2 regions of the Arsenicicoccus sp. oral taxon 190 genome follow, and region 2 is predicted to be linked to the other one. Evidence: riboswitches for the same ligand, from Rfam matches in the RefSeq annotation. Region 2 holds a riboswitch; the other holds the start of a gene.

Region 1 (11,382 bases), 1.2 Mb from region 2:
GGCGCTGCGCAGCCTCCTGCTGCTCATGGCGGAGAGCGCGCCGTCCAGCCCGACGCCGGACGACGGCTACGGCGAGGAGGTGCGGATCGTCTTCAGCGTCGTCATGTCCGACGTGGCGACGAGCGTGCGGGCGTTCGGGGACCTGGTGGCCGCCGAGGCGCGCGGCGAGGTGGCCGAGATGGAGGAGACGCTCGAGCAGGCGCTCGAGGCGCTCGGAGAGACCCGGGCGGTGCTGACCGAGCTGATGATGGTCGACCCCGCCACCCAGACCGGCCGCTGGATGCTGCGGGGCAGCATCCTCGCCGGGGTGGAGCAGATCCTGGCCCTGCTGGCGGTCGGGGTGCGCCGCCGCGAGCGGGAGCGCTGGCACGCCACGGCCCCGTCGCGCCGGTTGCCGCCGCTGCGTCGGGACGCGCTGCCCGACTGGCGCTCCCGGCCCGACCGCTGACGGCAGGCTCGCTCCGGCCCCGCAGGTCGGTGGGCAGCCGTCTCGACAGGCGAGCGGCGGCGCCGGTCGATACCGTCGCACCATGGTCCCCACCGACGACGCCGAGCGCCGCCGACGCGCCCACCGTCGTGCCGTGGAGCGCTCCCGCCGGGGTCACCCGGTCGGGCGGGAGCTGCCGGGCCAGGTGCCGCCGCCGGTGCTGGGGCGGCTGGAGGACGTCGTCGCGACCGGGGGGCCGCTCGACCTGCTGCTCGAGCTGTCGGCGCTGCTCGACGAGGTGGCGCACGGCCCGGGAGAGCTGGACGTGCGATGGCTGGTGCAGGTGCTGGTCGACCAGGAGACCGCGGCGACGACGCAGTGCCTCGCCGTGCTCGCGGCCCTGGTCGAGGACGACGTGCTGCGGGCGCGGGTGCGCCGCGAGCTGCGCGTGCGCCTCGACCCGCTGCCGGACTGGCTCGCCCGGCTGGACACCCTCGCCACGGTCTCCGAGCAGTCGCCGGGTGGGCTGCTGGTCGAGCTGCGGCTGCCGCGAGGGGTCCGGCCGGTCGCCCTGCTCCACGCCCGCACGGACGCCGAGGGACGCGTCGTCGACGGGGTGGTGCTGCCCTCCGGGCCGTTGTCGGCGTGGCCGTCGTGCGGGCCGCTGCTGCGGTGGGCCGCGCGGGTCGCAGCGCCCGGCGCCAGTGCCTAGATTGGTGGCGCTCACCCCCTCTGCCGTCGAAAGGTCTGCCATGTCCACCACCCTGACCGAGTCCCTCGTCGATCCGTCCCGCCGCGACCTGGCCGTCGACACCCTCGTCGGGGTCATCGACGCCGAGGTCGCCGGCAAGAAGGGGATCGGTGGGACTGTGATCAAGACCGCCTACTCGGCCGTCAAGAAGGTCAACGACGGCATTGTCCGGCGGGCGGTCAACGGCATGCTCCCCGACATGGCGCACTCGCTGCAGCCGCTCTGGGACGGGCGGGGCACCACGAGCTTCGGCGCGCACCTCGCTGCCCACGACGACCAGGCCGCCGACGCCCTCCTCGCCGTCGCGGACGCCCGCGCCGCCAACCCCCGCCACGCCGCGGTCGCCCGGATCTACAACGGGGTCCGGCCCAAGGCCAAGCAGCACGTCGTGGCCGCGCTCCCGCGCCTGGGCACCGCCGTGGAGACCCTCGTCTCCTGACGAGCGAGCCGTCGAAGTCGGACGCAGGCCCCTGATCGCTCGCCGAGACGGGGCCTGCCCGCCATGTGGACGACTAGAGGTCTAGCCCTCGGCCCGCCCTAGGGTGCACTCATCCATCACGACCGGCTGAGGGACAGGCCCGACGACGCCGGGGCAACCTCCCGCGGGGCAACCCGTGGGGATGGTGCCACGTCCTGCGGGGGCCTCGCGGCCCACCGGAAGATGGGTCGAGACGCCGGCGCGCTCGCCATACGCTCGATGAATCGTCCACCGCAGGTCTGGTCCGCTCGAGACGACTGCGAAAGGCGACACCATGACCGAGCTCTCCCGGCTGACCCGGGCCATCCGTGCCGGGCTGGAGTCCGACCCGGCGCACGGTGCCGTGGTCCCTCCGATCTACCTGTCGAGCAACTACACCTTCGAGAGCTTCGGCACGCCGCGCCGCTACGACTACACCCGGTCCGGCAACCCGACGCGCGACCAGCTCGGCGACGCGCTGGCCACCCTCGAGGGCGGCGCTGGCGGCGTCATCACCGCGACCGGCATGGGTGCGATCACCGTCGTCGTGTCGGCGCTGCTGTCGCCGGGGCAGCGGATCGTCATCCCCCACGACTGCTACGGCGGGTCGTGGCGGCTCTTCGACACCCTGTCGCGCAAGGGCGCCTTCGAGCTGGTGACGGTCGACTACACCGACGCGGCGCAGGTCGAGGCCGCGCTGGGCGCCGACCAGGCGCCGACGGTGGTGTGGATCGAGACGCCGTCCAACCCGCTGCTGCGCATCACCGACGTCCGCGCCGTCGCCCGGCGGGCGCACGAGGTGGGGGCGGTCGTGGTCGCCGACAACACCTTCCTGTCGCCGCTGCTGTGCCGGCCGCTGGAGCTGGGCTGCGACGTCGTCGTGCACTCCACCACGAAGTACGTCAACGGCCACTCCGACGTCGTCGGCGGAGCCGTGATCGGCGGGACCGAGGAGCTGCACGAGCAGCTCGCCTGGTGGGCCAACGTGCTCGGCCTGACCGGGAGCCCGTTCGACAGCTACCAGACGCTGCGGGGGCTGCGGACCCTGCACACCCGCATGAAGGCCCACGAGGACAACGCCCGCGCCGTGGCCGAGCTGATCGCCGCCCACCCGGCCGCGTCCGCCACCTACTACCCGGGCCTGCCGGACCACCCGGGGCACGAGCTCGCGGCCTCGCAGCAGGACGGGTTCGGGGCGATCGTGTCGCTGGAGCTCGCGGGCGGTGAGCCGGCGGTGCGGGCCTTCCTGGACGGCCTGCAGTGCTTCTCGCTGGCGGAGTCCCTCGGCGGGGTCGAGTCGCTCGTCGTCCACCCGCCGACCATGACGCACGCGTCGATGACCCCCGAGGCGCGGGTCGTGGCCGGCATCAAGGACAACCTGCTGCGCCTGTCGATCGGCATCGAGGCCACCGAGGACCTGGTCGCGGACGTGCAGGCCGCGCTCGACCGGGCCGCCGCAGCCTGAGCTATCGCCCTCCCCACCCCCCTCCCCGCTCCCCGCGATCGTGGACCCTTTTGGTCGCCTGAGAGCACAAACGGACCACGATCGGGGGTAGGGGAGCGGAGGGGGCGGGGGAGGGAGGGGCCGTATGGCGCACCGCGGCGCCGCAGCACCAGGACGGCATCGCGGCGGACCGTCACCCCCTGGGCTGTCCGTGTGACGATCTAGGCTGGTGCACACGGAGATCCACCCCGCGAACCACCCCGCGCCGACCCCCCAGGAGTCCGCCATGTCCCGCCAGACCGCCTCGTTCGTCGTCGCCGTAGCCCTCGCCGCGACCGTCACCGCCTGCGGGGGCGGCGCCACGACCAGCAGCACCACGACCGGCAGCACCACGACCAGCACCACCTCCGCCTCGCACGGCGACCACGGCGCGACGTCGAGCGCGTCGCCCAGCTCGGCGGCCGGCTCGTCGGCCGGGTCCGACACCGGCTCGGCCTCCGCGTCCCCCAGCGGCTCGGCGACCTCCGCGGCGCCGGGGGCGCAGGGGCGTGCGGGCGACGTGATGTTTGCGCAGATGATGATCCCGCACCACGAGCAGGCCCTGGACCTGGCCGAGTTCGCGCTGAAGGGACATGGCGCCTCCGCCCCGGTGCAGGCGTTGGCCCGCCGCATCCAGGACGCCCAGGACCCGGAGATCCAGCAGATGCAGGGGATGCTCAAGACCTGGGGCGCTCCCGAGATGCCGGCGGACCACGGGATGCCGATGGAGGGCATGGTGCCCGAGGGGGAGATGCGCGAGCTGGCCGCGCTGCAGGGGCAGGCCTTCGACCAGCGGTGGCTGGAGCTGATGACCAAGCACCACCAGGGCGCGGTCGCCATGGCGCAGCAGGTCCTGTCGACGACCCAGGACCCTGCGGTCCGTGACCTCGCGCAGCGCATCGTCACGGCGCAGCAGCGCGAGATCACCGAGATGCAGGCCCTCGCGAAGGCCTGACGCGGCGCCCGTTCCGCGCCTACCGTGGAGGCATGTGCCGCAACATCCGAGTGCTCCACAACATCGATCCTCCGAGCTCGTCGGAGGAGGTCCGGGCGGCTGCGTTGCAGTACGTCCGCAAGGTCGCCGGGGCGGCCAAGCCGTCCAAGGCCAACGAGGAGGCCTACGCCCGCGCGGTCGAGCAGGTGGCCGCCGCCACCGCCACGCTGCTGGACGACCTCGTCACCACCGCGCCCGTCCGCAGCCGGGACGAGCTGGCCGCCAGGGCGCGGGCCCGCAACGCCGCGAGGTTCCCTGACCAGGCGGGCCGCCCCGCCTGAGACCGGTCCTCAGCTGTTGGCCGGCAGCGGGGTGCCGGCGCCGCGACGCCGCGGCGTGACCAGCGGCACGTCGAAGGCCGCCACCGCCGAGAAGCCGCCGGTGCCGTCACCAGCGCCGTCACCAGCGGCGCCCCCAGCACCGCCACCTGCGCTGTCGCCGCAGCCCGGGACGGCGGGGGGCTCGGCATACGAGCTGAGGTCGATGGGGCCGAGCCCGCTCGCCCAGTCGGCCGGCGCGCCCTCGGGCACGAACCCGTTGTCCCGCAGCATCTCCAGGTCCGCGCGCCCGGGTGCGCCCTCGCTGGTGAGGTAGTCGCCGAGGAAGATCGAGTTGGCGACGTGCAGGCCGAGCGGCTGCGCGGTGCGCAGGTGGACCTCGCGCCCCGCGGCCATCCGGATCTCCGCCGTGGGGTTGACGAAGCGGATCATCGCCAGGATCTTGAGGCAGCGCTGCGGGCTGATCATCCCGTGCCCCGCCATCGGGGTGCCCTCGAAGGGGAGCAGGAAGTTGACCGGGATCGAGTCCGCGCCCACGTCGCGCAGCGCGAACGCCAGGTCCACGAGGTCCTCGTCGGTCTCGTCCATCCCGGCGATGAAGCCCGAGCACGCGGACAGCTCGGCGAGGTGCGCCTGCCGGACCGTGTCGACGCGGTCGGCGTAGGTGTGCGTGGAGCAGATCTGGTCGTACTTGCTCTCGGCGGTGTTGAGGTTGTGGTTGTAGGCGTCGACCCCCGCCGCCTTGAGCCGGTCGCCCTGGTTGCCCTTGAGGAACCCGAGGCAGGCGCACACCTCGACGGCCGGGTCGGCGTCCTTGATGGCCTCGACGATCCCGGTGACCTTGTCGATGTCCCGGTCGGAGGGGCCGCGACCGCTGGCGACGAGGCAGACGCGCTGGGCGCCGCCGGAGACTCCCGCCGTCGCGGCCTCGACGGCCTTGTCGGTGCTCAGCCAGGAGTACTTCAGGACGTCGGCCGTGGAGCCGAGCGCCTGGCTGCAGTAGGAGCAGTCCTCGGGGCACAGCCCCGACTTGAGGTTGACGAGGTAGTTGAGCTTGACCCGGTTGCCGAAGAAGGTGCGGCGCACCCGGCCCGCGCTCGCGACGAGGTCCAGGACGGCGGAGTCGGGGAGGGCGAGGATCGCCAGGGCATCCTCGCGGGTGCACGGCTCGCCGGCGCAGCCGCGTGTCGCCATCGCCTGCAGGTCCATGGGGTTCTCCTCGTCGAGCGGTCGATCAGCGGTCAGCGGCGTCATGAACACCGTTCAATGAACGCTGTTCATGTTAACTAGGGGGTGGTGGTCGCTCAACGCGAGGGGCCCTGGTGTGGCCGGGCTCTCGTCCCGGCCCCCCGCGAGCGATCGTCAGGAGGAGGACCCGTATGGCGCTCACGCGGCAGGCCGTCCTCGACGAGGCGGTCCGGACGCTCGATGCCTACGGCTTCGCCGACCTGTCGATGCGCAAGCTGGCCGGGGCGCTCGAGGTGCAGCCGTCGGCGCTCTACTGGCACTTCGCCAACAAGCAGTCGCTGCTGGCGGCGGTCGCGACCGGGTGGCTCGGCGCGATGCCGGCGCCGTCCGCGCAGGCGCCGTGGGACGAGCAGGTGCGGGTCTGGGCGCACGGCCTACGCCGCGCCGTGACGGCGCACCGTGACGGCGCCGAGCTGGTCGCCTCCGTCCTGGCGATGCGCGCCGAGGGTGTGGAACCGACCCGGGGGCTGGTGGCGATCCTGCACCAGGCCGGGTTGCGGGCCCCCGATGCGCGGGCCGCTGCGGCGAGCGTCCTCCACTTCGTGATGGGGCATGCCGTGGACGAGCAGGGGCACGCGCAGATGCGGGCCTTCGGCGTGGCCCCTGCCGGAGCCGTGCCCGACGACCCGGACGAGCGGTTCGCCTACGGCCTGGCCCTGCTCGTCGACGGGATCCGCGCCCGTCTCGCCTGAGCCGAGAGCTGCGCGTGCCACCATCGACGTCATGGACCGTGACATGGACCCGCAGCGAGAGGCGACCCTGCGCCGGCGGTACCTGAGCCTCGGGGTGGGGGAGCTGGTCGCTGCTGCTGTCTTCCTGGTGATCGCGCTCCAGGTGGTGCTGCCGGGGTGGGCTTCCCTCGAGCGGCCTGCTCTGTGGGGAGGTCTCGCCCCGCTCCTCGTCATCCTCGTCCAGGCGGGGGCGTACTGGCTGCTCGCGCGCAGCTGGACCCCGCACGCGACGATGCCACCCGCGCTGGCGACCACCTACCGGGTCTTTCGCGGGGCGGACCTGGTGCTGCTCGCCGCAGGGCTCGTCCTCGTCGTCCGGCACTGGCCGGCGAGCCCGGGCGGTGCCGCACTGGCCCTCGGTGCCTGGGCGTTCGGCGTCGTGGAGTACCTCAACTACTTCGTGGTGCGCCTCTCCTACCCGGTGACCAGGTGGCCCGGCACCGTCACGCAGTGGCGCACCCCTCGTCTCATGCAGGACGTCCGGGGATCCCGACCCCGGGGGTGACCGCCTCGGGGCCGCGCAGGTGCGGGCTCCTAGATCAGCCGGGCTCCGTGACATCGACCTGGCGTGCTGACCCGGTCGGAGGTGACCGCCCGCGGTAGGTTGGGCAGATGCAGCAGGTCGTGGCGGTCATGGGCCGCGGAGTCGTCGACGCCGGCACGCCGATCGCCACCGGCGACGACCTGGGGATCACCCGGGGCGACGGCTGCTTCGACGCGACGCTGGTGGCCTGGGACGGCGAGGGCTGGCTGGTCCACGACCTCGACGAGCACCTGGCGCGGCTGCGGCGGTCGGCCGACGCCCTCGCCATCCCGCTCGCCGACGACGACGCGTGGATAGAGCTGATCGGTGACGCCCTCCAGGTCTGGCAGGGCGCCGACGAGGCCGCCCTCAAGCTCGTCCTGACCCGCGGTGACGAGCACGGCGACGGCACGCCCCTCGCCTTCCTGACCCTGACCAGCGTCGCTGCCCGGATGATCGCCCAGCGTGACGGCATCCGCGTCGTCACCCTCCCGCGCGGCTACGCGAGCGACGCCTTCGAGGGCGCGCCGTGGCTGCTCGGCGGGGTCAAGCTCTTGTCGTATGCCGTCCACGTCGCCGCCAAGCGCGAGGCCGCCGCCCGCGGGGCGGACGACCCGGTCTTCACGTCCAGCGACGGGTACGTCCTCGAGGCGCCGACCTCCGCCGTCGTCTGGCTGCGCGACGGCGTGGTCGGGACGACGCCGACCGGGGGGACAGGGATCCTCGACTCCATCAGCGCCCGCAAGATCCTGGGCGGGGCGGGCGAGCACGGCTGGCGCGGGGAGCAGCGTCTCGTCACCCCGACCGAGCTCGCGGGGGCCGACGCAGCCTGGCTCGTGTCGTCGGTCCGAGGGGTCGCCCCGATCCTGGAGCTCGACGGCGTGCCGCTGCGCACCGACCCCGAGGCGACGCGCGTCATCCGCGCCCTCAACGGTTTCTGAGCAGGCGGCGGGCGTGCCGTCATACCGGATCACCCTGGACGTCCTCGACGTCCTGCCCGGCCACGCGCCGCCCGAGGTGATGGCCACGGCCGTCGCGACGGTCGCCGAGACGCACGTGGTCGAGGCCGACCAGCTCGACGTGGTGGGTGGCGTGCCGCGGATCACGGTGCGGTTCACGATCGACCCGAGCAGCCGGGACGAGGAGGACCACGAGGCCCGGGTGGTCCGCGCCCGCATGGTGCACGCCGTCGCCCAGGTCGCCCGCTGCCGCAACGGGCGGGCGCTGCGTCGCGTCGGGGGTCGGTGGGCCCTGATCCGCTAGCGACCACAAGGTGTCCCTGAGGTGTGGTTGTGGTCGGTATGCCGGCCCAGGGCGACCACAAGGTGTCCTGGGGGTGTGGTTGTGGTCGGTATGCCGCCCCCGGGCGACCACAACGTCACCGAGGGTGTGGTTGTGGTCGGTTCAGCCCGCCCGGCGCCGCCGCAGCCGCTGCGCCCACGGCCCGAACTCCCGCGTCAGCGCCTCGCTCCACGTGGGCACCTCGACGCCCTCCTCCTCGCGCCACCGGCGCCGGGCCAGCGTCCGCGACCGATAGAGCCCGACCAGCCCCACCGCGAAGACCGGCAGCTGCACCGCCATCGCCAGCCGGAACCCCGACAGCGTGTAGCGCCCGCCCGCCGACGTCGCGTCCAGCACGACCCCGATCCCGAGGATCGCGAGCAGCGCCCCGGTGAAGGCGCCCATGATCACGACGCCGGTCGCGGCGCCGAGGCGGTGCGAGGGGTTGAAGGTCCGGGCGAAGTCGAACCCGATCGACGACCCCGGGCCACCCGTCGCGAGCCCGACGACGAGCACGACGAGCAGCCACATCGGTGCGCGCCCCGGCCACAGAAGCACGGCGACCCACGGGACCACGTTGCAGGCCGCGACGGTCAGCGCGAGGTTGGACCGGCGCAGCGGATGGCGCTGGGTGAGCAGCCCGAGGACGGGCCCGACGCCCAGCCCGAGCACCACGAAGAGCGTCAGCAGCCCCGACGCGGTCTGCGGCGAGAGTCCTTCTCCCTGCACGAGATAGGGGACGCCCCACATCATCGCGAAGACCATCGGCGCAAACCCCGTCACCCAGTGGGTCCACAGCCCGAGGCGGGTCCCCGGGTGACGCAGCACGGCGCTGATCTGCCGCAGGATCGGCGGGCGTTCGGCGGGCAGGGCCACCGTCGTCCCGGGCGGCGCGTTGCGCAGCAGCAGCCCGGCCAGCACGCAGGAGCCGGCCGAGACCGCGGCGGCCGTCCCGAACGCCACGGTCCAGCCCGGCCCGTGCAGCAGCGCCGACAGCGGCACCGCGGCGAGGACCTGGCCGGCCTGCCCGAGCAGGCCCGTCAGCTGGGTGAAGAGCGGCACCTGCCCCGGCGGGAACCACGCCGGCACGAGCCGTATGACGCTGCCGAAGGTCATCGCATCACCGGCTCCGACGAGGACCCGTGCCGCCATCCCGGTCGGGACGTCGTGGGCGGTGGCCATGAGGATCTGCCCGACGGCCATCAGGGCGGCGCCGATCGTGACCATCCGGCGGGTGCCGAACCGGTCCAGGGCCAGCCCCACGGGGACCTGGAGCCCGGCATACACGAGCAGCTGGAGCACGACGAAGGACGCCACGATGCCCGCCGGCGCGTGGAACCGGTGCGCGGCGTCGATCCCGGCGACGCCGAGGGAGGTGCGCTGCAGCACGGCCGCGGTGTAGGCGACGACCCCGACGACCCAGACGATCCACCCGCGCGCGCTCACGGGTCCAGTGTCTCCCAGGCGTGACGGCCCGCCCGAGCGGCCCTACGCCGACTTGCTCAGCAGGAAGGCCGCCGCGAACCCGAGCATGGTGAACAACCCGACCCAGCGGCCGGCGTGCTCGGTCGCCTCCGGCACCATCGTGTCGGCGAGCATCGTGATGATGGCCCCGGCGGCGAAGGCCTGGATCGTCGCGACGACCGAGTCCGACGCCCCGCCGAGCAGGGCGTAGCCGAGCGCCGCGGCCAGCGCCGAGACCAGGCACACCGCCGACCACAGCCCCACGATGTAGCGCGTCGAGCGGCCGGCGGCCTTGAGGCCGGCCGTCGCGGACAGCGACTCGGGCACGTTGGACAGGAAGACGGCGGCCACCATCGGCAGCCCGACCTTGCCCCCGCCCAGCAGGCTCACGCCGATGGCGGCCGACTCGGGGATCCCGTCGAGCAGCGCCCCGAGGACGAGGGACATGCCGCCTGCCCCCGCCTGCTGCTCGCCGGTGGGGGACTTGCGGCGGTGCCCGCCCCCGGAGTCGACCCACCAGTCGCCGACGAAGTAGACCAGCGCCCCCGCGACCAGGCCGACGACCACGGACGTGCCCCCGGCCGAGTCGTAGGCCTCCAGCGTCAGCTCGAACGCGACGGCGCTGATGAGCACGCCCGCGCCGAAGGCCATGACGAGACCGATGAGGCGGGTGGAGACCTTGGCGGTGAGGGCGATGACCGCGCCGACCAGCAGCGCAGCCCCACCCACGAAACCCCAGAACGCGGCAGCAAGCATGTCGGGAGTATGGCGCGCGGTGGGCCACCATGGGTGAATGCTCGTCCACCTGCGGCTCGTCGTGCCGACCGACCTCACCGACGACGTCATCCACCTGCTCGTCGACGACCCCCGGGTCACCAACGTCACCCTGGAGCGGGGGGCCAGCCTGGACCCCGTCGGGGACCTCGTCGGCGCCGACGTCGCCCGGGAGGCGGCCAGCGACGTCATCGAGCAGCTGGAGGAGACCGGCCTGGCCCACCGCGGCGGGTTGTCGGTCACCCAGGTCGCGGGGTCGCCCTTCGCGGCGGCGCAGCGCATCGACGACGAGGCGGAGGGCTCGGCCGACGACGGCGTGATCTGGGACCTGGTGCGCGAGGACGCCCGGGACCAGTCGCAGGCGTCCACCACCTACTTCGTCTTCCTCTGCCTCGCTACGGCGCTCGCCGCGGTGGCGGTCATCACCGACTCACCCATCCTCGTCGTCGGCGCGATGGTCGTCGGGCCGGACTTCGGGCCGGTCGGGGCCATCTGCGCCGGCATCGGGCTCCGCGACGGCCGGCTGGCGGGGCGGGGTCTGTGGTTGATGCTGCGGGGCTACGCCGTGGCGGTGGCCGTGGTGGCGCTGCTCGCGCTGCTCGCCCGGCTCACCGGCGCCGTCACCCCCGAGACGGTGGCGCAGGAGCGGCCGCTCACCGGGTTCATCTGGCGCCCGGACCTGTGGTCCTTCGTGGTGGCCCTGCTGGCGGGGACCGCCGGCACCCTGGCCCTCACCGGCGAGAAGTCCACGACGCTCGTGGGCGTCTTCATCTCCGTCACCACCGTGCCCGCCGCCGGCAACCTGGCGCTGGCGCTCGCGGTCCTCGACCGGTCCGAGATCGCTGGGTCCAGCCTGCAGCTCCTGATCAACGTCGTCGGCATGGTCATCGCCGGCGTGATCACCGTGGTGGTGCAGCGCGCCGCCCTGCACCACGGGTACGGCCGGGTCGTGACCACGGCGCACCACCGGG
Region 2 (11,382 bases):
AGGAGGGTGTGCACCATCATCTCGTCCATGAGGTGCTCGAGGTCGTCCTCCTCGTCGGGGATGAGGTGCCCGAGCGTGGATGCGGCGCCCTCACCCGTGGGGTGCTCGAGGGACAGAGGCTGGTAACCCGTCGCCGCCTGCTCGACGTCGGCCAGCTCGCGGGGGGTGAGGCCCATGGCGTCCGCCACCTCGGTGGAGGTGGGGGCGCGGCCGAGCTTCTGCTCCAGCTCCTGCTCGGTCTCGCGCACCCGGGGCCGCAGCTCCTGCAGCCGGCGCGGGGGCCGCACCGACCAGCACTTGTCGCGGAAGTGCTTGCGCAGCTCGCCGATGATCGTGGGGGTGGCGAAGTCGACCAGGCTGACACCGTGGGACGGGTCGAAGCGCAGTACCGCCATGACCAGGCCCAGGTTGGCGACCTGCTCCAGGTCGTCCTGGGGTTCGCCGCGGTTGCGGTAGCGCGAGGCCAGCCGCTTGGCCAGCCCGATGTTGGACTGGATCACCCGGTTGTAGACGGCCTGCCGCTCCTCGGCGGGCAGGGTCGGGATGGAGGCCAGGAGTCGCTCGGACTCGCCGGTGTCGACAGGACGGACATGGGGGAGACCGAAGACGACGTGATGGGTGGACGTGCTCACAGGAGGACTCCGATGGGTCGACGTGATTGCGGCCGTCTTCTAGACCTGAGGATCGTCTGCGAAAGAGCGTGGGGCGACTCGTCGCGGGCTCCCTCGAGTCGATACTACTCATGAGCGTCCTGTCTTCCCCCGATTCGGAAGATTCCCATCGCATTCCCAGCCACGAGGGGGCAATACGTGTCCTACCCGGACGATTCGCACGACACCGGACCACCGAGCGTGACCGAGCGCGACTGGGAGTGGCGACGGCGGATCAGGTCCGACCGCCGGTCCCACGCCGTCTACCGGGCGGTGGTGGGGGTCGTGGGGCTGGTGATCGTCGTGGTGGGACTGATCCTCGTGCCGTTCCCCGGGCCCGGGTGGTTGATCGTCTTCCTCGGGGTGCTGCTGTGGTCGACGGAGTTCGCGTGGGCCCAGCGGCTGCACCGGTGGGGGATGGGGCACCTGCGGCGCTGGACCGACTGGGTCCAGGCCCAGCCGGTGTGGGTGCGGTGCCTCGTGGGCCTCGCCACGGCGGCCTTCGTCGGGCTCGTCGTCCTGGGGACGATGGCGGTGGCCGGAGTGCCGGGTTGGCTGCCCGACGTCGTCGAGGACCCGCTGCGGGACGTGCTCCCGTGAGCGATTTCGCGACCGGCGGCCGCACCGGCTAAGATTCGGGAGTTGTCCGCCGCGGCGGGCTGCATCCTGGACGTGTAGCTCAGTTGGTTAGAGCGTTCGCTTCACACGCGAGAGGTCAGGGGTTCGAGTCCCTTCACGTCCACCACCTCGAGGGGCCGGGCACGGGAGCGTGCCCAGCCCCTCGCGCATCCCGCCCCACGCTCCCTGCGTCGTGCTGCCCTGCGTCGAGCTGCCGGCCTCGCCTCGCGCTGCCGTCGGCCGACGGCCGGACGAGACGGATTGGCCCTCGACGGGCGGGTGGGTGCACGCTGGTGCCATGGCAACGAGCGTCGCGCCCGCGTGGACCCTGACCGGCATCAACGTCTACCCCGTCAAGGGTGAGCCCGGGCGCAGCCTGCGCCAGGCGGTCCTGACCGACTCCGGCCTCGTGGGCGACCGCGCCAAGAAGCGCCCGCTGCTCGTCGCCACCTCCCGCCAGGCCGACGGCGACCTGCGGGCCAACCTCGTCGTCGACATGACCGACGAGGAGCTCGACGGCCTGCAGGGCCAGGAGCTGCGCATCGGCGACGTCGTGGTGCGCCTCGGCGCGCGGCCTAGCGCCTGCGACGGCCTGTATGCCGAGACCGTCCAGGGCGGCGACGTCCTCGTCGGGGACCGCGCCCGCGTCGTGCGGTGCTGCGCGTCCTTCTGACCGAGCCCACGCCCGGACCCGCCGACGGCCTGACCCGCCGACGGCCTGACCCGCCGGCACGCCTGACGGGGGCGGCACGCCGCGCCAAACGGCGTTGCGGCCGCCGATAACCTTGGAGCACCCCCGCCGACCTCGGCGGCGGTGACCCCGCGAGGCAGCGGGGCGCCATACGACTGGACGAAGCTGGAGAGAACCGTGTCTGCCGACATCACCGTGACCATCGCCGGAGACGAGCGAACGGTGGCGCCGGGCACGACTGCCGCCGACCTGTTCGCCGACGACCGCCGCGTCGTCGTCGCCCGCATCGGCGGCGAGCTGAAGGACCTCGCGACCGAGCTGCGCGACGGCGACCAGGTCGAGGCTGTCGACATCGCCAGCGACGACGGCCTGGACGTGCTGCGGCACTCCTGCGCCCACGTCATGGCGCAGGCCGTGCAGCAGGTCAACCCCTCCGCCAAGCTCGGCATCGGCCCGCCCATCCGCGACGGGTTCTACTACGACTTCGACGTCGCGGAGCCCTTCACCCCCGAGGACCTCAAGGCCCTCGAGAAGGTGATGCAGAAGATCATCAACGAGGGGCAGACCTTCCGGCGGCGCGTGGTGAGCGAGACCGAGGCGCTGGAGGAGCTCGCGGGCGAGCCGTTCAAGTGCGAGCTGGTGGGCCTCAAGGGCTCGATGACGCACGACGACGAGGACGCCGGCGCGGGCGTCGAGGTCGGGGCCGGCGAGCTCACGATCTACGACAACGTCCGCCGCGACGGCAGCGTCGCGTGGGGCGACCTGTGCCGTGGTCCGCACCTGCCGAGCACCAAGATCATCGCCAACGGCTTCAAGCTGATGCGCTCGGCCGCGGCCTACTGGCGCGGCAACCAGGCCAACGAGCAGCTGCAGCGGCTCTACGGCACGGCGTGGCCGACCAAGGATGAGCTGAAGGCCTATCTCGACCGCCTGGCAGAGGCCGAGAAGCGCGACCACCGCAAGCTCGGCGCCGAGCTTGACCTGTTCTCCTTCCCCGACGAGATCGGCTCCGGCCTGCCCGTCTTCCACCCCAAGGGCGGGATCATCAAGCGGGAGATGGAGGACTACGTCCGGCGCCGGCACATCGAGGAGGGTTTCGAGTACGTCGGCACCCCGCACATCGCCAAGGACGGGCTCTTCCACACGTCGGGGCACCTGCCGTACTACGCGGACACGATGTTCCCGCCCCTGCACGTGGACGAGGAGCGGGGCGCCGACGGCCAGGTGACCAAGCCGGGTCAGGACTACCGCCTCAAGGCGATGAACTGCCCGATGCACAACCTGATCTACCGCTCCCGCGGCCGGTCCTACCGCGAGCTGCCGCTGCGGCTCTTCGAGTTCGGGTCGGTCTACCGCTACGAGCAGTCCGGGGTGATCCACGGGCTGACGCGGGTGCGCGGCTTCGCCCAGGACGACTCGCACTCGTACGTCACGGCCGAGCAGGCGCCGGCGGAGATCAAGCACCTGCTGGACTTCGTGCTCGGGTTGCTGCGCGACTTCGGGCTGTCCGACTTCTACCTCGAGCTGTCGACGCGTGACTACGACGGGGCCAAGAAGGACAAGTTCATCGGCTCCGACGAGCAGTGGGAGGTCGCGACGAAGGTGCTCGAGGACGTGTGCCTCGCGTCCGGCCTGGAGCTCGTGCCCGACCCGGGCGGGGCCGCCTACTACGGCCCCAAGGTGTCGGTGCAGGCCCGCGACGCCATCGGCCGCACCTGGCAGATGTCGACGATCCAGTACGACTTCAACCAGCCGGAGCGCTTCGGGCTGGAGTACCAGGCGAGCGACGGGTCGCGTCAGCGCCCGGTGATGATCCACTCGGCGAAGTTCGGGTCGATCGAGCGCTTCATGGGGGTGCTGGTGGAGCACTACGCCGGGGCCTTCCCGGTGTGGCTGTCGCCGGTGCAGGTCACGGGGATCCCGGTCGCCGAGGACTTCGCGGACTACCTGGAGGACGTGGCGCGCCAGCTGCGTCGTCGCGGGGTGCGCGTCGAGGTCGACCACAGCGACGACCGTTTCCCCAAGAAGATCCGCAACGCCTCCAAGTCCAAGGTGCCCTTCGTGCTGATCGCGGGCGGCGAGGACGTCGAGGCGGGGGCGGTGTCCTTCCGCTACCGCGACGGGTCGCAGCGCAACGGGATCCCGGTGGCGGAGGCCATCGAGGAGATCGTGCGGGCGATCGAGTCGCGTGAGCAGGTCATGACGGCGCCCGGGCAGACGGCCGCGAGCGAGGAGCCCGCGACGCAGGCGTGATCCAGCGTGATCCGTTGTCCCGCAGCATGTCTCGTATGCCGTGAAGCGCCTGCCCCTCGGGGTGGGCGCTTCGCGCTTCGTCGCTGCGCTGCGCGGGGCCTCGGGTGGGCGGGGCTGATCGGGTGGCTTTGACCGTCGAGGACGGTGGTGGAAGCCACCCGCTGGTGTCGGGCTGCGGTTTCGCCGCCGGCGGCGCTGGTGGGGCGCACCGCTGGGGGGTGGCGATCGGGACCGCGGGCTCATCGGGTGGCTTTGACCGTCGAGGACGGTGGTGGAAGCCACCCGCCGGCGTCGAGCCGCAGCCCCGCCAACGACCCCGGCCGAAGTCACCCGATCGCGTGGAGCCGCGGCCCCACCGACGACGACGTGGAGCCGCAGCCACCCCGACGACGGCGGCCCCGGGATGGGCTACCCCGCAGCAGCCGCGAAACCCTTGTCCAGGTCGGCGAGGATGTCGTCGATGTTCTCCAGCCCCACCGACAGCCGGATCAGACCCGGGGTGACGCCGGCGCCGAGCCGGTCCTCGTCCGAGCCCTGCGAGTGCGTGGTCGAGGCGGGGTGGATGACCAGCGACCGGACGTCGCCGATGTTGGCGACGTGGGAGTGCAGCTCCAGACCGTCCACGAAGGCCCGGCCCGCGGCCACGCCGCCGGTGATGTCGAAGGAGAACACCGACCCGGACCCCGCGGGGCAGTAGCGGTCGGCGCGCTCCTTGTCGGGGCTGCCGTCGAGGGAGGCGTAGTACACCCGCTCGACCTGGGGGTGGCCCTGCAGGTGCTCGACGACGCGGCGGGTGTTGGCGAGGTGGCGCTCCATGCGCAGCGACAGCGTCTCCAGCCCGAGCCCGACCAGGAAGGCGTTGAACGGCGAGCACGCCGACCCCAGGTCGCGCAGCAGCTCGACGCGGGCCTTGAGGATGAAGGCGAGGTTGGCGCCGAGCGCCGACCCGACGCCGAGGTCGCGGGCGTAGACCAGCCCGTGGTAGCTCTCCGACGGCGTGTTGAGCTGCGGGAAGCGCTCCGGCTCGCGCGCGTAGTCGAAGGTCCCGGCGTCGACCAGCGCACCCACGATCGACGTGCCGTGGCCGCCGAGGAACTTCGTGGCCGAGTGGATCACCACGTCGGCGCCGTGCTCGATCGGGCGGATCAGGAAGGGCGTCGCCACGGTGTTGTCGACGAAGAGCGGCACCCCGGCGTCGTGGGCGACGCCCGCCACCCCGGCGATGTCGAGGATCTTCTGGTCGGGGTTGGAGATCGTCTCGCCGAAGAAGAGCTTGGTCTCCGGGCGGACGGCGGCCCGCCACTGCTCGAGGTCGGCCTGGTCGTCGACGAAGGTCGTCGTGATGCCCAGCTTGGGCAGCGTGTAGCGCAGCAGGTTGTAGGTGCCGCCATACAGGGCGGGGGAGGCGACCACGTGGTCGCCGGCCTGCGCCACGTTGAGGATCGCGAAGGTCGTCGCCGCCATCCCCGACCCGAGCAGCAGCGCCCCGACCCCGCCCTCGAGGGCGGCGATGCGCTCCTCGATGACGTTGTTGGTCGGGTTGCCGAGGCGGGTGTAGATCGGCCCGAGGTCGGACAGCGCGAACCGGTCCGCGGCGGTCTGCGCGTCGTCGAAGACGAAGGACGTGCTCTGGTAGATCGGCAGCGCCCGTGCGCCGGTCTCGGCGTCGGGGTTCTGCCCGGCGTGGATCTGCTTGGTCTCGAAGGCCCACGTGGACTGGTCGCTCATGGCTGGCTCCTCGCGTGATCGCGCTTGCCGCGCTCCGGTCGGCGCGCGGCCAGGTCGTCACCCGGGGCACCCCGCCGCGGTGGGAGGGTTGCCGGTCAGCCGGCCGGGGCCTGCGAGGCTGACACTCATGACCTGCGGCGACCATAGGGGCGCCCGGCCGTATGCCGTGACCCCCGTCCCGGCATACGGACCCTCGCGCGGGGGTGAGGGCAGGAGCACGTGACCTGCCTGGGCTGGTGAGCAGCGCACGGTGACGGTTTGGTCACAGGGGGACGCGCGATCCCTCGACCGATGGTTCACTGTGGCCATGAGCGCGCCCGCCCACATCCGCCGCGCCCGGCCGCACGACGCGTTCGCGGTCGCCGCCATGGCGGTGCAGATCGGCCGCGAGCGCGGCGCGAGCCCGGACCCGGAGTTCATCGACCGGTTCGCCGACTCGTGGCTGCGGGCCGAGGGGCGCCACCCCTTCTGGCTCGCCGAGGTGGAGAAGCGGCCGCTCGGCATCGCCGGGATCACGCTCGTCGAGCAGCTGCCGTCGCTGGGTGGCGCGCGGCGGGCGCGGTGGGCCCAGGTGCACACGGTCTTCGTGACCCCCACCTTCCGCCGGTGCGGCATCGGTGGTCAGCTGGCCCGCGAGGTCTTCGCCTGGGCGTCGGCGGAGGGCCTGACCCACCTGCGCGGCGACCTCACCGAGCTGGGGCCGGCCGCTGCCGGGATCGCGCGTCGGCTCGGGGCCCGACCCACGTCGGAAGGCTCGTTCGAGTCGGTGCTGAAGGTCCCCGCCACCCTCTTCTGAGATCATCGGGTCCATGGACCAGACCGTGCTCGTCAAGGCCCTGGGCGGACTTTTCGCGATCATGAACCCGTTCGTCGCGCTGCCGATGTTCCTGACCCTCACCAGCGGGTACGACGCCGCCCGGCAGCGCACGACCGCCGTCCGGGTGGCGGCCTACAGCCTCGTGATGTCCCTCGTCGTGATGGTGGCGGGGAAGGCCATCCTGGGGTTCTTCGGGGTCCAGGTGGACGACTTCCGGATCGCGGGAGGGATCGTCCTGCTGACGATCGCGCTGGGCATGCTCGGCGGGCAGGGCAGCAGCGCGCACTCGGGCACCTCCGCCGAGCAGCAGCACCAGGCCGAGCACGCCGCGACGTCCGACGTGTCCTTCTACCCGATGGCCTTCCCGATGATGGTGGGGCCGGGCACCATCACCACGCTCATCGTGCTGACCGGCGGCTCGCAGGGCACCGGCGCGTATGCCGCCGTGGCCGCCGCCCTCGTGGTGGTCGTCCTGGCGCTGCTGGTGGTCCTGTGGTTCGCCCCCGCCATCGGGCACCACATGTCGCAGACGCTGCGGGTGATCATGACGCGGCTGATGGGGATGATCCTCGCCGCGATCGCGGTCGAGATGGTGGTGGCCGGGCTGCAGCACGTCTTCCCGCAGTGGGTGCGGTGAGGGGGGCCACCGGCACCGCCGATCCTACCGGCCCCGTCGACCCTGCCAGCTCTGTCCGCCCTTTCGGCCGGGGTCAGTCGGCGAAGGGGCTCGGCTGCTCCGGGCGGGCGGGCGCCAGGTCGGCCAGCAGGGTGAGGTAGCGGCCACCCACGCTGACCCGCGACAGGTCCCGAAGCCGCCACGTCGACAGGGCGTCCCACGTCGCGTCGGGTCCCAGCTCGTGCAGCAGCAGGGTGCCCTCGGCCACCAGGGCGGGTGCCCCGACGAAGAGGTCGTCGTCGCTGTCCCGCAGCTGCAGCCCCAGCACCGGGTAGCGCGCTGCGAGCTCGACCAGCATGACGTCGGTCCGGTCGAGGTCCAGCCGTTGCGGGGTGGCCGGCGGCCAGGCGTCCTCGCGCTCGAAGGCGTGGCGCTCGACGGACGCGGGCTCGACGGCGTGCAGCCGCTCCATCCCGGCGAGGCGGACCACGGTCAGGCCGTCCGGCCAGGGCGCGGCCACCGCGAGCGCCGCCCAGCGACGCCCCACCCCGACGACGAACCCGACCACGTCGTCGCCGGTCGTCGTGGCGATCCGCAGGCAGGTGCGGTCGCTACGGGCGTCCTCGAGCCGGGCGCGGATGCGGGCCCGGCGGGTGTCGGCGTGCTTGGTCATGGCGCCCAGCATGCCAGGCGGCTGCGCGCGGCTCACTGCGTGCGGCTCACCGCGAGGGCATCGCGTGCCGGATCGCGCCTCAGCGGTCCACCCCGCGCCCGCGCAGCAGCGTCTCGCGCTCGAAGGCGTAGCCGACCATCCAGTGGGCCTCGAGGCGGTACATCACCACGTCGCCCCAGCTGAACGGCGACGACCCGTAGTGCGCCGTCCAGTGGGCATCCGCGTCGGCCAGCTCGTCCGGATCGGTGATCTCCACGGCGCGACCGTGCGCATAGACCGCCACGGCCTCCCCGTCGATGTGTGCCACCGAGACCGCGTCGCGGTGGGCGATCTAGTGTGCCTGCGCCGAGTCGCGCGCCGTCGAGAAGGTCCACGTGCCGTGCAGGAAGTGGCCGTCCACCGCGCTGATGCGTGGCTCGGACCGGGACGTGACCGTGCCGAGGGCGAGAACCTTCATCCCCGTCATCAGGGCCACGACCTGGTCGGCGCTCAGCGTCCGATGGTCGTCGATGATGCTGCGCAGGTGCGCGGTCGAGCGGGCGTGCGAGGCGTCGAGGAGCATCTGGAGGCGATCGAGCTCCTCGGGGCTCTCCTTCACGGCTGCTCGAGCAGGAAGATCGGGATCTGGCGGTCGGTCTTGGTCTGGTAGTCGGCGTAGGGCGGGAAGGCCTCGACGCACCGCGGCCACCACTCGGCGTGCTCGGCCTCGTCGGCGAGGCGCGCGACCCGCCGCGTCACGGTGGTGCCGTCCTGCAGGAGCAGGTGCGGGTGGGCCTCGAGATTCCAGTACCACTGCGGGTGCTCGGGGGCGCCACCCTTGCTGGCGACGGCGGCATAGACCCCGTCGTGCTCGACCCGCATGAGCGGCACCTCGCGCACCTTGCCGGAGGACTTGCCGAGCATCGTGAGGACCACCACGCGCATGCCCTCGATGTCGGCGGCGTCCGTGGTGCCGGCGGCGTGGATGTCGTCGAGCTGCCGGCGCACCCACTCGGACGCGTTGGGGGCGGCGGGGGCGTCGAGCGCGGCCCAGGGGTCCTCGCCCGGTCCTGTGGAGGGCGTGGGGGCTGGTGTCGTCGTCATACGGTCGAGTCTAGGATCGAGGGGTGACAGACCTCCAGGGCCCGCGCAGCATCGAGGACGCCGGCCAGCTCGCCGGTGTGGACGACGGGTTCGAGCGTCTGTGGACACCGCACCGCATGGCCTACATCCAGGCTGACCGCCCGAGCACCGATGCAGGACAGGGGTGTCCGTTCTGCGCGGCGCCCGACAAGGAGGACGCGGACGGGCTGATCGTCCACCGCGGCGAGCTGTGCTTCGTGGTCATGAACCTCTTCCCGTACAACCCCGGCCACCTGCTCGTGTGCCCCTACCGCCACGTCCCCCTCTACCTCGACCTCACCAACGCGGAGACCGAGGAGTTCACCCGGCTCACCAAGCAGGCGATCCGGGCGCTGGAGGCCGCCAGCCGCCCGATGGGCTTCAACCTCGGCATGAACCAGGGCGCCGTCGCGGGCGCGGGCGTGGCCGCCCACCTGCACCAGCACGTCGTGCCCCGCTGGGGCGGCGACATGAACTTCCTGCCCATCGTCGGTCAGACCAAGGCCCTGCCGGTGCTGCTCGAGGACACCCGGCAGCAGATCGTGGCGGCCTGGCCGGGGGAGTGAGCCGTATGCCGCCGCGCCCGCCGTCGGCCGACGAGCCCGCCGACGAGCTCGCCGACGAGCTCGCCGACGAGCTCGCCGACGAGCTCGCCGACGCGCCGGTCCCGCTGCCCCTGCTCGTCTTCGACGACGAGGACCCGCGGGCGCGCGCCGCGATGCGGGCGGTCTGGCACCTCGTGGGACGCGACCGGTTCGAGATCCGCCCGTGGCAGCAGCTGCCGCTGGCGCGCTGGGGCCTGACGCCGGAGGACTGTCGGCGACGCCTGGTCTGGGTCGCCGGCGACGGCACCGTGGTGCGGGGCCGGCGCGGTGTCGTCCCGGCGGTGCTGCACGGCGGGCACCGGTTCGTGGGGCCGGTGGCGCTGCTGGTCGACCGCGCGCTCAGAGTGCCCGGGCGCCGCTGACGATCATCACCACGCCGAAGACCGCGAAGAGCACGGCGGCCCCGATCTTGATGGCACGCTCGGGCAGCCGCCGCCCGAGGAGCGCCCCGACGCCGATGGCCAGCGCGTCGGCGGCGACCATCCCCAGCGTCGACCCGATCCAGGTGCCCAGCCAGCCCTCGCGGGTGGCGAGGGTGATGGTGGCCAGCATGGTCTTGTCGCCGAGCTCGGCGAGGAAGAAGGCCGTCCCCACCGCGACGATCGCGAGGCCGGTGCTGTTGCGGGCCTTGGCGGCCTCGGCGTCGGTGAGCTCGTCGCCGCGCAGCGTCCACGCGGCGAAGGCGAGGAACGCGACGCCGGCGAGGATCTCGATGATGGGCTGGGCCCCCGCGAAGACGTCCCCGATGGCGTAGCCGATGCCGACCGAGGCCAGGTGCACCAGGGCGGTGGCGACGGTGATGCCGAGGAGCACGTCCCGGGCGCGGTAGCGGGCGGCGAAGGTCATCGCCATGAGCTGGCTCTTGTCGCCGAGCTCGGCCACGAAGATCACGGCGGTGCTCAGCAGGAAGGCTTGCACGGTGGGGGTCCTCTCGCGGCCCGCCGAGCCGGCCTGGAGGACGGACTTCGGCCAGGCCATCCATCGATGGGGGTCTGGTCGAAAGTCTCGTCCGCCACCGTCGTGGCCTGCCGAGCCGGGCCCGAGGGCCAATGTGTCGACTCGACTGTTGGGGACTACTCCCTTTCGGCTGCCCACGATAGCGGCGCGGCCGGGTCGCCACCAAGCGGCCCGCGGGTCGCGCGGGGCCCGGGGCTCAGGCGTTGATCTGGTCGCTGTCGAGGTGCCGGACCCGGTTGACCCACAGCACCCGCCACTGCCCGTCCTCGTGCCGCAGTGCGGTCACCGAGGAGTTGGAGAGCTCGAACTTGCGGCCGGCCTCGCCGATGCCCGCCGCGGCGCCGATGAGCAGCTGCCCGAAGTGCTGGTGGGTGAGGATGCCGACCTTGGCGCGGTCGCCGTGCTGGGCCGCGATGTCGGCGAGCACGGCCGCGGCGCGGCCCTGGGCCTGGTCGTGCTCCTCCTCGAAGCCGCCGTCCCACCCGCCCGCGGACTCGACGTCGGCGGGGAGCTGCAGCCGCGGGGCCAGGTCGCGCATGTCCTGCACGCTGAGCCCGGGGTAGGGGCGACGGACGTTGGTCGCCGGGTGGGCCGCGTAGAGGCCGCCCACCTCGCCGAGGTCGGCGCGCCCGATCGGCTCGAGCCCGAGGGCGTCGGCGAGCGGGGTGGCGGT

What was found. Region 2 has a riboswitch for S-adenosylmethionine ahead of ADJ73_RS11725 (bifunctional o-acetylhomoserine/o-acetylserine sulfhydrylase). Riboswitches for the same ligand answer to the same signal wherever they lie in the genome.
Region 1: another riboswitch for S-adenosylmethionine. It lies ahead of metB (cystathionine gamma-synthase); the one in region 2 lies ahead of ADJ73_RS11725 (bifunctional o-acetylhomoserine/o-acetylserine sulfhydrylase).

The regions. Positions count from the first base shown of each region.
Region 1 is NZ_CP012070.1:1,340,973-1,352,354, forward strand. It holds gene ADJ73_RS06330 (FUSC family protein) at 1-448, shown strand, start outside; gene ADJ73_RS06335 (hypothetical protein) at 531-1,139, shown strand; gene ADJ73_RS06340 (DUF6918 family protein) at 1,180-1,617, shown strand; SAM riboswitch class I at 1,728-1,846, shown strand; gene metB (cystathionine gamma-synthase) at 1,931-3,100, shown strand; gene ADJ73_RS06350 (DUF305 domain-containing protein) at 3,366-4,073, shown strand; gene ADJ73_RS06355 (DUF2277 domain-containing protein) at 4,106-4,393, shown strand; gene bioB (biotin synthase BioB) at 4,403-5,644, opposite strand; gene ADJ73_RS06365 (TetR/AcrR family transcriptional regulator C-terminal domain-containing protein) at 5,770-6,330, shown strand; gene ADJ73_RS06370 (hypothetical protein) at 6,362-6,874, shown strand; gene ADJ73_RS06375 (aminodeoxychorismate lyase) at 6,982-7,833, shown strand; gene ADJ73_RS06380 (hypothetical protein) at 7,847-8,155, shown strand; gene ADJ73_RS06385 (MFS transporter) at 8,297-9,619, opposite strand; gene ADJ73_RS06390 (ZIP family metal transporter) at 9,662-10,393, opposite strand; gene ADJ73_RS06395 (DUF389 domain-containing protein) at 10,431-11,382, shown strand, end outside.
Region 2 is NZ_CP012070.1:2,528,049-2,539,430, forward strand. It holds gene ADJ73_RS11700 (SigB/SigF/SigG family RNA polymerase sigma factor) at 1-632, opposite strand, end outside; gene ADJ73_RS11705 (TIGR02611 family protein) at 810-1,250, shown strand; tRNA gene ADJ73_RS11710 (tRNA-Val) at 1,319-1,395, shown strand; gene ADJ73_RS11715 (hypothetical protein) at 1,567-1,941, shown strand; gene thrS (threonine--tRNA ligase) at 2,137-4,212, shown strand; gene ADJ73_RS11725 (bifunctional o-acetylhomoserine/o-acetylserine sulfhydrylase) at 4,621-5,940, opposite strand; SAM riboswitch class IV at 5,956-6,073, opposite strand; gene ADJ73_RS11730 (GNAT family N-acetyltransferase) at 6,248-6,736, shown strand; gene ADJ73_RS11735 (MarC family protein) at 6,750-7,394, shown strand; gene ADJ73_RS11740 (hypothetical protein) at 7,468-8,046, opposite strand; gene ADJ73_RS17595 (hypothetical protein) at 8,126-8,302, opposite strand; gene ADJ73_RS17600 (hypothetical protein) at 8,378-8,644, opposite strand; gene ADJ73_RS11750 (nitroreductase family deazaflavin-dependent oxidoreductase) at 8,641-9,129, opposite strand; gene ADJ73_RS11755 (HIT family protein) at 9,153-9,713, shown strand; gene ADJ73_RS11760 (hypothetical protein) at 9,719-10,114, shown strand; gene ADJ73_RS11765 (TMEM165/GDT1 family protein) at 10,092-10,670, opposite strand; gene ADJ73_RS11770 (histidine phosphatase family protein) at 10,906-11,382, opposite strand, start outside.